Regions from separate parts of the Cupriavidus sp. FW305-26 genome, predicted to be linked through region 3. Evidence: predicted binding sites of a transcription regulator. Region 3 holds the regulator's gene; each other region holds the start of a gene.
The links. The regulator sigma-54, encoded in region 3, starts transcription at its own class of promoters, with help from an activator protein. The targets are predictions, from matches to a motif close to TGGCANGNAANCTGCTTT.
Positions count from the first base shown of each region.

Region 1 (4,239 bases), on a different contig from region 3:
TGTCGATTCTGATCAACAAAGACACCAAGGTCATCACCCAGGGCATCACCGGCAAGACCGGCCAGTTCCACACCCGTGGCTGCCGCGACTACGCCAACGGCAAGAATGCCTTCGTAGCAGGCGTGAACCCGAAGAAGGCCGGCGAAGACTTCGAAGGCATTCCCATCTACGCCAGCGTCAAGGACGCCAAGGCCCAGACCGGCGCCACCGTGTCGGTCATCTACGTGCCGCCCGCAGGCGCCGCTGCCGCGATCTGGGAAGCCGTTGACGCCGACCTGGACCTGGTGGTCTGCATTACCGAAGGCATCCCCGTGCGCGACATGATGGAAGTCAAGGACCGCATGCGCCGCGAGAACAAGAAGACCCTGCTGCTGGGACCGAACTGCCCGGGCCTGATCACGCCGGACGAAATCAAGATCGGCATCATGCCGGGCCACATCCACAAGAAGGGCCGCATCGGCGTGGTGTCGCGCTCGGGCACGCTGACGTACGAAGCCGTGGGCCAGCTGACCGCGCTGGGCCTGGGCCAGTCGTCGGCTGTCGGCATCGGTGGCGACCCCATCAACGGCCTGAAGCACATCGACGTGATGAAGATGTTCAACGACGATCCGGAAACGGACGCCGTGGTCATGATCGGTGAGATCGGTGGTCCGGACGAAGCCAACGCGGCTTACTGGATCAAGGAAAACATGAAGAAGCCGGTGGTTGGCTTCATCGCTGGCGTGACCGCGCCTCCGGGCAAGCGCATGGGCCACGCCGGCGCGCTGATCTCGGGCGGTGCCGATACCGCCCAGGCCAAGCTGGAAATCATGGAAGCCTGCGGTATCAAGGTGACCAAGAACCCGTCGGAGATGGGCCGCCTGCTGAAGGCAATGCTGTAAGTCGTACCTCGCCATTCCAGCGAGCGCTGGAATGGCGAACCAGGCAATGCCCCCGCCCGCGCGGGGGCATTGTCATTCTGGAGGACGGATTCGGCGTGGCTTCCGGCACGAAACATTACAGGATTGAAATCTAATCGAAAGGTTCGTGCGGTAAACAGTCATGTCCGTGTTTCGAGACATCCGAAATCCCGTCAGATGACGGGTGTGCAACCTATAAAATTCGAGGAGCCCTCCCGTGGAACTGCTGTCTTCCACCACATTCTGGATTGCGTTGGGATCGATCATCCTGACCAATATCGTCCTGTCCGGCGACAACGCGGTGGTGATCGCGCTCGCCTCGCGCAACCTGCCGCCCGCCCAGCAGAAGAAAGCCATCTTCTGGGGCAGTGCCGCCGCCATCATCATGCGCGTGGTGCTGACCGTGGCCGCGGTCAAGCTGCTGAGCCTGCCGTACCTGAAGATCGTCGGTGCCATGCTGCTGGTCTACATCGGCGTGCAACTGCTGACCGGCGATGACGATGAGGAAGGCCACGACGGCAAGGACAATATCTGGGCCGCCATCCGCACCATCCTGATCGCGGACCTGGTGATGTCGCTCGACAACGTGGTGGCCGTGGCCGCTGCCGCACAGAAGGGCCCCGAGGGCAGCCAGCTGATGCTGCTGATCATCGGCCTGGGCCTGTCGATCCCGCTGATCGTGTTCGGCAGCACGCTGTTGCTCAAGGTTATGGAGCGCTTCCCGGTGATCATCGTGCTGGGTGCCGCGCTGCTGGGCTACCTGGCCGGCGAAATGCTGGTCAGCGACCCGGTCGACGCCGCCTGGTTCGAAGTACACGTGCCGCACGCCCACCTGGTATTCGGCGCCGCCGGCGCGATCCTGGTGGTGATCATGGGCAAGCTGCTGAGCCGCCGGTCGGCACAGGCCGCCTGACGAGATTTCGCCCAGGCGAGAAGGGCGGCCAGCTGGCCGCCCTTTTTCGTTGGCGCGCCGGCAAGGAGGCCGTCGGTGCCTTGGCCAACTAACTCATGTGAGTGATCGCACATTTTGTCGCTTCGCGCGGTGGTAGCGAGTGCAAGTGACAAATTTTGGCGCATACGGCATGCATCCCCCTGACGGGTGACGAAATTTGTCGCTTTTCACCCCCTACGGATGGGGGATGCCGCTGGCACGCTTACTGCTCAATGGTTCCCGCGTCACGAAACCGAAGACGTGCAACGCTTAACCAAAATCTCTTCGAGGGGTCAAATCATGCAACGGGTACAACAACTGAAGAAGCTGGGCCGTCGTGTCCAGAAGGGCTTTACGCTGATCGAACTGATGATCGTGGTTGCGATCATTGGTATTTTGGCGGCAATTGCGATTCCGCAGTATCAGGACTACACCATCCGCGCTCGCCTGTCCAAAATCCCAGCGACGGTCCAGCCGTTGAAGCTGGCCGTTGCTGAATATATTCAGTTCAATGGTGGTGCGGTTGCCGGCATTACTGCGAACAATTGGACGGGCGCGCCGACCGCTGGCGGTCTGGGCCTTTCCGGTGCTCCCACTGCGACTACGGAGGTCGCGACCTACGCTCTGACGGCGGCAACAGGTGCCATTGTCGTGACGATGCCCGCCACCGGCATTGGTACTTGTGCCAATGGTCAAACGATTACCTTCACCCCTGGCATAGTAGCTGGCAGTAACGTTGTGACGTGGGTTGTTACCACGAGTGCTGCAGCCGCTCCGTGTACCACTGAAGTGGCGAAGTGGGTCTAAGCTGGGTGAAGTCGGAAAAGGCGCCTTCGGGCGCTTTTTCTTTATCTACGCCCCAAGCTATCATGCGCCTTTCCCCCAAACAGGCGCCTCAATGCTGCCGTCCAGGACCATCTTCCCGTCGGCCGCCCTCATCGCAGCAATCGTCATCCCGCTGCTGGTCTCACGGCACACGCTGCCGCTCGCAACCTTCTACGGCGAATGGGCCGCCGCATTCTGTGCCGTCGCTACCTTCGCCTTACACGCGATCCGCAAGCCCGCCACATCGATTCCGAAACCCTCAGGGTCGCTGCCGTGGGTCTCGTTGCTGTTCCTATGGCTGATCATCATCAGCCTGATACTCGGTGCCCTCGGCCACGCTGACTTCACTGGCAGCCGGCTGATCACGATTCTCACGCTGATCCTCGGAGCCGCAGTGACTTGCGCTGGATGGTGGTACCGACGCGCGCCAGCAACAACCACGCAGGACATCGGCGATGCCTTCGCCACGGCCTTTCTCATTGCGGGGTTGCTCGGCACGCTCACGCAATGGGTGCAACTGTTCCATCTCGAACCGCGTGCCTTCGGCCTCGTCTCCACCTATTTCTACGACAACAACCGCCGCCTGTGGGGCAACCTGAACCAACCCAACCACCAGGCCACCGTCGAAGGCCTGGCGCTGGTGGCGTCAGTGTGGCTGGCATCGCGGGGCCGCCTGCGATTTCCGATGTTGCTGGCCGCTGTAACCTTGCTGGAAAGCGGCATCGTGCTGTCCGGTTCGCGCACCGGCGTGCTGCATGTTGGCCTGGCTGCCTTCTACGCGCTAGCCGCGGCGTGGCTGGCGCGAGGCGCTCGACGTGACTCGGATCCAATGCAACGCCCGATCGGGCTGATAGTGGCAGCAGTTGCAATGTTGGCGATGCTACTGATCCTGCAACCCGCAATCCGCGCAGCAGGGCAAGCCTTCGACTGGCGCCTGTTCGACACCATCGCCCAACTCGAAGCCGAAGACCAGCTGTCCGCACGCGGCGCACTGTGGACCCACGCGCTGGCAATGTTCCGCTCCCACCCGTGGTTCGGCGTCGGCTGGGGCGAGTTCGGCTGGGCGCAATTCCAGCAGTTGCAGCAAGTCGGCGTGAAGGTGGAGATGTCCCTGCACGCCCACAACGCCATCCTCGACCTGCTGGCAAAGACGGGCATCGTCGGTACCGCCGGCGTAGGCCTGATCCTGCTGGCGTGGCTATGGCGCGTGGTTCGCGTTCGCCTGTGGCACGGCGATAGCGAAGAGCGCAAGCAGACCGTGCTGGTTCTTACCTGGCTGGCGATGCTGTGCGCGCATTCGATGCTCGAATACCCGCTGCATTATCTCTATTTCTTCCTGCCGTTCTGCTTCATGCTCGGTTGGCTGGAGCCGTCGGGTTTCGGGCGTTGGCGCGTGCCGATGCCAGTGGCACGTGGGCTGGCGCTCGCGTTTGTCGTGGTGGCTGTGGCCGTGCTGGCCACCATGTGGCAAGACTACCGCCGCGCCGAAGCCCGCGAATACGCCAGCAGCGAAGGCCGCAACGCCTTGCCGATGCCGCGCTTCTGGTTCCGCCAGCACGCGCAGGCCGACGCTGCCGGCCTGGC
Region 1 covers NZ_JBYTAH010000076.1:4,833-9,071, forward strand. Annotated here, with positions in the region: gene sucD (succinate--CoA ligase subunit alpha) at 1-881, shown strand, start outside; gene AC3WQZ_RS29805 (TerC family protein) at 1,117-1,812, shown strand; gene AC3WQZ_RS29810 (pilin) at 2,131-2,637, shown strand; gene AC3WQZ_RS29815 (PglL family O-oligosaccharyltransferase) at 2,729-4,239, shown strand, end outside.
Region 1: the regulator sigma-54 is predicted to act here: its motif matches at 2,046-2,063, upstream of AC3WQZ_RS29810 (pilin).

Region 2 (4,239 bases), on a different contig from region 3:
CGCCAAGCCTTACGCCGATCCGGACAACTACCAGAAGATTGCCGGCCGGCTGGCCGACGAGACCGACAACGCGATCTGGGCCAACCAGTTCGACAACCTGGCCAACCGCCAGGCCCACTACGAGACCACCGGCCCCGAGATCTGGCACGCCACCGGCGGGCATATCGATGCCTTCACCTGCTCGACCGGCACCGGCGGCTCGCTGGCCGGCATCGCGCGCTGCCTGAAAGAGCACAAGCCCGGCGTGCGCATCGTGCTGGCCGACCCGCACGGCAGCGCTCTCTACAACTTCGTCAAACACCGCGAGCTCAAGGCCGAGGGCAGTTCGATCACCGAGGGCATCGGCACCAGCCGCGTCACCGCCAACCTGCAGGACACGCCCATCGACGATGCGGTGCGGATCGACGACCAGACCTGCGTGGACATGGTCTACCGCCTGCTGCGCGAGGAGGGCTTGTTCCTGGGCGGGTCGTCGGGAATCAACGTCGGCGCCGCGGTGGCGCTGGCGCGCGAGATGGGGCCGGGCCATACCATCGTCACGCTGCTCTGCGACCGCGGCGACCTGTACATGGCACGGCTGTTCAATGAAACCTGGCTGGAGGGCAAGGGGTTGCAGCCGATTCCGTTCCGGCGCGCCGGCCCAGCCGGGTAAATGCCAGCGCGGTTCACGCTGCCTTGAGCCGCCGCCACAGTGTGGTCGGGCTGATGCCAAGGATATGGCAGGCCGCGGCGCGGTCGCCGCCGCACTCGGCCAGCACGCGCCGGATATGCTCGACTTCGCTGGACTGCTTCACGCCGGCCAGTGAACGGCGCGGGCGTGTTGCCGGCGCGGCGGGCTCAGCGTCGGCCTCGGCCGGCGCCAGCATGCCATCGCCGAACAGCTCCGGCACGGCCGCCTGCAGCTCGCGCTGCAGCGCCTCGCTGTCCAGCCGGCGCCCGGCCACCAGCACGGCGATCCGTTCGGTCACGTTTTCCAGCTCGCGGATATTGCCCGGCCAGCGGTAGCGCGCCAGCCGCGCGCGGGCCGCGGCGGGCAGGCGCTGCGGCCGGTCCATGCCCAGGCGCTCCTGGGCGCGCCGGTACAGCAGCTCGGCCAGCTCCTGCAGGTCTTCGGAGCGGTCGCGCAGCGGCGGCATCTCGATGCGCAGGATATTGAGGCGGTAGTACAGGTCCTGCCGGAAGGAACCATCGCGCACCATCGCGGCCAGGTCGCGGTGGGTGGCGCCGATCACGCGCACGTTGACCGGCACCGCGTCGAGCCCGCCGATCGGCAGCACCTGCTTTTCCTGCAGCACGCGCAGCAGGCGCGTCTGCAGCGCGGACGGCATGTCGCCCACCTCGTCGAGGAACAGCGTGCCGTTGTGGGCCGACTCGAACAGGCCGGCCTTGCCGCCGCGGCGCGCGCCGGTGAAGGCGCCCTCTTCATAGCCGAACAGCTCGCTCTCCAGCAGCGCCTCGGGGAAGGCCGCGCAATTGACCGCCACGAACGGGAAGGCGCGGCGCGGGCTGGCGTCGTGCATGCCCTGCGCCAGCACCTCCTTGCCGGTGCCGCTCTCGCCGCCGATCAGCACGGTGGAATCCACCGCCGCATAGCGCCGCGCCAGCTCGCGCAGCTCGGTCATGGCCGCGGAGGTGCCGGCCAGGTCGTCCAGGCTGTAGCGCACCCCGGCCGGCCGCGTGCGCGCGCGCGAGCGCAGGTTGCGGTCCACGCGCTGGATCGCGCTGGCGTCCTGGATGGTCAGCACCGCGCCGGTGGTCCCGGCCTCGCCGATGATGGGGATGCGGTTGACCACCACCATCTTGTCGCCGAGCTTGTGGATCGCTTCCAGCTCCTTGTCGCCGCTCTGCATCACGCCTTCGAGCGCCAGGTTTGGCGCCAGCGTCTGCAGCTTGCGCCCGACCGCGGCAGCAACGGAAGTGCCGAGAAAACGCTCCATCGCCGGGTTGAACGACTGGATGCGCCCTTCGGCATCCACGGCCGCCACGCCCTCGTTCAGGTGCGCCAGGATGGTGTTGACGTAGTCGCGCCGGGTGGCCTCGATGCGGCGCAGGCGCGCAGCCTCGATCGCGTCTTCGAGCGCCATGCGCACCGAGTTGCCGGAGTACAGGAACACGCCGGTCAGGCCATAGCGGTCGGCCAGGTCGGTCACCAGGCCGGGGCCGACCACGACCTGGATGCCCTCCTGCTTGAGCGCCTTCACGCGCGCCACGGCATCGTCCTCGGTCAGGTAGGTATAGGCCGGGACCGACAGCGAGAACGCACGCACGAATTCATCCACCTCGGCATACGTCGACGCGTGCGTGACCAGCGCCACCCGCGGCGAGATGCGCCGCGCGGTGGCCAGCGCGCTCATCACGTCAAAGCCCGTGACCTTGACCAGCACCACCGGCACGTCCACGTGCTGGCGCAGGTAGGCGCCGTTGGAGCCGCCCGCCACCACCACATCGAGCCGGCCCTCGCGCGCCTCGCGCGCCACGGCGCTGGCGGCGGCCTCGAAACCCTTGCCGACGATGCGGAATTCGGCCCGGTCGGCATAGGCCGGAATCAGGTCGGCAAAGGCGCGCGCCAGGCGGCTGATGCCGATGGCCCAGATGCGCGGACGGGCTTGCGTGGAAACGGGAGGAGCCATGGTGCAATGCGGAAGGAATGCGTGATGAAACCCGGGACGAACAGGCGTACAGTGCTGGCACATTGTCCGCCACGCAGGCCGGGATTTCAACTTTGAATTCCAAACTTGGGATTTTGAAATTCAATTGTGCTGAAAAGATGACATGAAATCGGCGGCGAGGTCAGCCACCCTGTCCGCCAGCCCAGCGCTGACAAGGGCTGGCGGATTTTCCGAGATCCCGTCCAAGGGCTTGGCACACCCCTTGCAGTATTGGGCCCGTCCTGTTCACCAACGCATACGCCATGACCTACTCCGCTTCCGACCTCGCGCGCTCCGCTGGCGCCCGCTTCCGCCAGGCGCTTGCCGACGAGCATCCGCTGCAGGTAGTCGGCACCATCAATGCCAACCATGCCCTGCTGGCCAAGCGCGCCGGCTACCGGGCCATCTACCTGTCGGGCGGCGGCGTTGCGGCCGGCTCGCTGGGCCTGCCGGACCTGGGCATCTCGAACCTGGACGACGTGCTGACCGATATCCGCCGCATCACCGACGTGTGCGACACGCCGCTGCTGGTGGACGTCGACACCGGCTTCGGCGCCTCGGCCTTCAACGTGGCCCGCACCACCAAGTCGCTGATCAAGTTCGGCGCGGCGGCCATGCACATCGAAGACCAGGTCGGCGCCAAGCGCTGCGGCCACCGTCCCAACAAGGAAATCGTCACGCAGGGTGAAATGGTCGACCGCATCCGGGCCGCCGTCGACGCCCGCACCGACGAGAACTTCGTCATCATGGCCCGCACCGACGCGCTCGCCGTCGAAGGCCTGGACAAGGCCATCGAGCGCGCCGTCGCGTGCGCGGAAGCCGGCGCCGACGCCATCTTCCCGGAAGCCATGACCGACCTGGCCATGTACCGCAAGTTTGTCGATGCGGTGAAGGTGCCGGTGCTGGCCAATATCACCGAATTCGGCGCCACGCCGCTGTTCACCACCGAGGAACTCGGCGGCGCCGGCGTGTCGATGGTGCTGTACCCGCTGTCGGCCTTCCGCGCCATGAACAAGGCGGCGGAAAACGTCTACGCGGCCATCCGCCGCGACGGCACGCAGAAGAACGTGGTCGATACCATGCAGACCCGCGCCGAGCTCTACGAGAGCATCGGCTACCATGACTTCGAGCAGAAGCTTGACGCGCTCTTCGCACAAGGCAAGGGCAAGTAAGCAAGACTCACGCGCGGCCGGGCTTTGTCCCGGCCGCTTGCACGACAACAGACAGGCAATACCAGGCATCACATAAAGGAGACCCAGATGTCCGAAGCGCAACCGCTCGTCACTCCCAAGCCCAAGAAATCCGTCGCCCTGTCGGGCGTGACCGCCGGCAATACCGCGCTGTGCACCGTCGGCCGCACTGGCAACGACCTGCACTACCGCGGCTACGACATCCTCGACATCGCCGAGACCTGCGAGTTCGAGGAAATCGCCCACCTGCTGGTACACGGCAAGCTGCCGACCAAATCCGAACTGGCCGCCTACAAGGCCAAGCTCAAGAGCCTGCGCGGCCTGCCCGCCAATGTGAAGGCCGCGTTGGAATGGGTGCCCGCCAGCGCCCACCCGATGGACGTGATGCGCACCGGCGTGTC
Region 2 covers NZ_JBYTAH010000013.1:42,269-46,507, forward strand. Annotated here, with positions in the region: gene AC3WQZ_RS10320 (cysteine synthase A) at 1-652, shown strand, start outside; gene prpR (propionate catabolism operon regulatory protein PrpR) at 666-2,630, opposite strand; gene prpB (methylisocitrate lyase) at 2,912-3,820, shown strand; gene prpC (bifunctional 2-methylcitrate synthase/citrate synthase) at 3,908-4,239, shown strand, end outside.
Region 2: the regulator sigma-54 is predicted to act here: its motif matches at 2,861-2,878, upstream of prpB (methylisocitrate lyase).

Region 3 (4,239 bases):
TCGTGGCGGGCAGCACGTTCTGGCTGGTCCAGATCAACTCCCCCAAGGAAGACCCGGCCGCGCAAAGCGCCAAGAAGCATGAGCCCGACTACTTCATGGACCGCTTCTCGGCCACTGAGCTGGCGCCGGACGGCAGCACCAAAATCCGCTTTACCGGCGAGCGCATGGTCCATTTCGAGGATGACCAGACCTACGAGGTGACCCGGCCCGCCATGCGCGCGTATGAGCCGGACCGCCCGCCGGTCACCGCCCGCGCCGATATGGGCCGCATGAACGCCGAGGGTTCGGTGATCGACCTGTACGGCAACGGCTTCGTCATGCGCCAGCAGGGCGTGGACGTGTCCAAGGACCCGCAGCTGACCGCCGCATCCAGTTATTTCCAGCTGCTGGTCAATGACGACATCGTCAAGACCGACAAGCCGGTCAAGCTGACGCGCGGCCCGTCGGTGATGACCGCCAACGGCCTGATCTTCAACAACGTCACGCGCGAAGTACAATTGCTCGGCAATGTACGCGGCACCATCATCACCGGGCCGACCCCTGGCCGCGCGCCGGGGTCCTGAGCCCCGGCCCGGGGGCCGCACCAACCCGCACCAACGTACCCAGACGCCCTCAAGCAACCCTGCCAACATGACTGCTTCCCTGACGACATCGTCCCGTCGACGCACCGCCCCGGCCCTGCTCGCCCTGGCCATGGCCTTCGGCCTGCTGGCCCAGCCCGCCCTGGCCGAGCGCGCGGACCGCGACAAGCCGATGGTGCTGGAGGCGGACAACGCCAGCTATGACGACGTCAAGCAGATCTATACGCTGACCGGCAATGTGGTGCTGACCAAGGGCACCATGATCCTGAAGTCCGACGCCGCCGAACTGCGCACCGATCCCGAGGGCTACCAGTTCGCGGTGGCCACCGCCAAGCCGGGCAAGCAGGCCTACATCCGGCAGAAGCGCGAAGGCGTCGACGAATACATCGACGGCTGGGGCGACCGCATCGAGTACGACGGCAAGCAGGAGTACTCCAAGCTGATCGGCAATGCCCGCATGGCGCGCCTGCAGGGCGCCAAGCAGGTCGACGAGATCCGCGGCGCGGTGCTGACCTACGACAGCCGCAAGGAGTTCTACACGGCTGCCGGCGGCGGTAGCGGCGACGCCGCGGCCGCCAATCCGTCCGGCCGCGTGCGCGCGGTGCTGTCGCCGCGCCAGGACCAGAAGGCCGGCGCCACGGGCAGCGGCGGCTCGCCGCTGGACCTGAAGCCGGCGCCCGCGCCTGCCAACAAACCCTGACGCCTGGCGCCGGCTGCGTGCATCGCATGCGGCCGGCGCCAGAAACGCCTGAACGCCAGACTGTGCCAATGACCGATACCGCAACCATCGCCGACAAGCCTTCCGTCGAAGCCTCCACCGTCCTTGCCGGCGGCAGCACGCTGGTCGTGCGCCACCTGAAGAAACGCTATGGCTCGCGCACGGTGGTCAAGGACGTCTCGCTCGACGTGAAGAGCGGCGAGGTGGTCGGCCTGCTCGGGCCCAACGGCGCGGGCAAGACCACCTCCTTCTACATGATCGTGGGCCTGGTGGCGCTGGACGAAGGCGATATCGTGCTCGACGGCGACCACATCAGCGGCCTGCCGATCCACGAGCGCGCGCGCATGGGGCTGTCGTACCTGCCGCAGGAAGCCTCGGTATTCCGCAAGCTCAACGTCGAAGAGAACATCCGCGCGGTGCTGGAGCTGCAGGTGAGCAACGGCAAGCCACTGCCCAAGGCCGAGATCGAGCGCCGCCTGGATTCGCTGCTCGACGACCTGCAGATCGCGCACCTGCGCAACAACCCGGCGCTGTCGCTGTCGGGCGGCGAGCGCCGCCGCGTGGAAATCGCGCGCGCGCTGGCGTCGTCGCCGCGCTTCATCCTGCTGGACGAACCCTTCGCCGGCGTGGACCCGATCGCCGTGGGCGAGATCCAGCGCATCGTCAGCTTCCTCAAGGCACGCAATATCGGCGTGCTGATCACCGACCACAACGTGCGCGAGACGCTCGGCATCTGCGACCACGCCTACATCATCAGCGAAGGCACGGTGCTGGCCGCGGGCCAGCCCGAGGAAATCATCGCCAATGACGCAGTGCGGCGCGTCTACCTGGGTGAGAACTTCCGCATGTGATGCAGCGGCCTGCCATGGAGCGGCAGGCCTATTCGCGGGCGCACGTGGGCCTGCCACAGCCAGCAGCGATCAGACCGCATAAGCGATAGCAATTTCCGTTCCAACAACGGAAAGATGCGCATAGAATAGGTCGCATGAAACCGTCGCTACAGCTCCGCCTTTCCCAGCATCTGGCCCTGACCCCGCAACTGCAGCAGTCGATCCGGCTGCTGCAGCTTTCCACGCTGGAACTGCAGCAAGAGGTCGAACAGGCACTGACGGAAAACCCTCTGCTCGAACGCGAGAACGACTGGATCGAAAGCCCGCTGCGCGTGGCGGCCGATGGCTCGGTCAACCTGCAGAGCGCACCGGCGCCCGCGCCGGCAGAGCCGCAGGGCAATGGCGAGGCCCGCGCCGACGGCGCGGCTGACGACGACAGCTATGGCGACAGCGGCAACGGCGACGACTATGGCAGCGGCGACTGGAGCCTGGACGACTTTGCCCGCCGCCCCCAGGGCGACGAGGACGAAAAAACGCCGATGCAGCTGCGCGAAGCCGAGCCCACGCTGCGCGAGTACCTGATGGAACAGCTCACGCCGCTGAAGATCTCGGCGCGCGACAAGGGCCTGGCCATCTTCCTGATCGAATCGCTCGACGACGATGGCTACCTGAGCGCATCGCTTGAGGAGATCTGCACGGAGTTGCCGGAAGAACTCGAGTTCGAGATCGAGGAGGTCCACGCCATCCTCACGCTGCTGCAGAGCTTCGACCCGCCCGGCGTGGGCGCGCGCAACGCCGCCGAGTGCCTGGCCCTGCAGTTGCGGCGCCTGACGCACCCGCAGCGCGAACTGGCCCTGAACATCGTGACCAACCACCTGGAGTTGCTCGCAGTACGCGACTACACGCGGCTGAAGAAGGCGCTGCAGGTGGATGAAGCGGCGCTGAAGTCCGCACACGAACTGATCCGTTCGCTGGCGCCCTACCCCGGCCATGCATACAGCCGCCCGGAGGCGGACTTCGTGGTGCCGGACGTGTTCGTGCGCAAGGGTGGCGGCGGCTGGATCGCGCAGCTCAATCCGGATGTGATGCCGAGGCTGCGCATCAATGACATGTATGCGCAAATCCTGCGTGGCGCAAAGGGTGAGTCCGGCACCGCCGGGCTGCAGCAGAAGCTGCAGGAGGCGCGCTGGCTGATCAAGAACATCCAGCAGAGGTTCGACACAATCCTGCGTGTCTCGCAGGCCATTGTCGAGCGTCAAAAGAACTTTTTCAGCCACGGCGAAATCGCCATGCGCCCCTTGGTTTTGCGGGAGATTGCCGATACACTGGGTTTACACGAGTCAACCATCTCCCGGGTGACGACCAATAAATATATGGCAACGCCGATGGGTACTTTCGAACTGAAGTACTTCTTCGGCAGCCACGTGTCCACCGAAACCGGTGGCGCGGCTTCGTCAACGGCCATCCGCGCCTTGATCAAGCAACTGATAGGAGCCGAAGACCCGAGGAATCCCCTTTCCGACAGTCGCATTGCCGAACTGCTGGGCGAACAAGGCTTCGTTGTCGCACGCCGCACCGTTGCCAAGTATCGCGAAGCCCTGAAGATCCCCGCAGTCAATCTCCGCAAGTCTTTGTAGCCGAGCCCACCGCCTGCCTGGTGAGGCTCTTTCAGAAGGAGAAGCGCTATGAACTTCAAGATCAGTGGACACCACCTGGACATCACGCCCCCTCTGCGTGAGTACGTGGAAACGAAGCTGGAGCGAATCGTCAGGCATTTCGATCAAGTCATTGGCGTTAGTGTGCTGCTCTCTGTCGACAACCATAAGGAAAAGGACCGGCGTCAGTACGCGGAAATCAATCTACATCTCAAGGGCAAGGACATCTTTGTCGAAGCGCATCACGAAGACCTGTATGCAGCGATCGACGCACTCGTCGACAAGCTGGACCGTCAGGTGATCCGCTACAAGGATCGCGTGCAAGGCCACGACCGCGAAGCGGTCAAGTACCAGATGGCCGCAGCGCAAATGCAGCAATGACCGTGCCCGGCAGCCCCGCAGCGGGCTGCTGAATCAGGATTGAACAGGCAAGCCGCGCCAAGAAGCGCGGCTTT
Region 3 covers NZ_JBYTAH010000032.1:48,444-52,682, forward strand. Annotated here, with positions in the region: gene lptC (LPS export ABC transporter periplasmic protein LptC) at 1-563, shown strand, start outside; gene lptA (lipopolysaccharide transport periplasmic protein LptA) at 631-1,281, shown strand; gene lptB (LPS export ABC transporter ATP-binding protein) at 1,350-2,150, shown strand; gene AC3WQZ_RS18315 (RNA polymerase factor sigma-54) at 2,285-3,766, shown strand; gene hpf (ribosome hibernation-promoting factor, HPF/YfiA family) at 3,815-4,165, shown strand.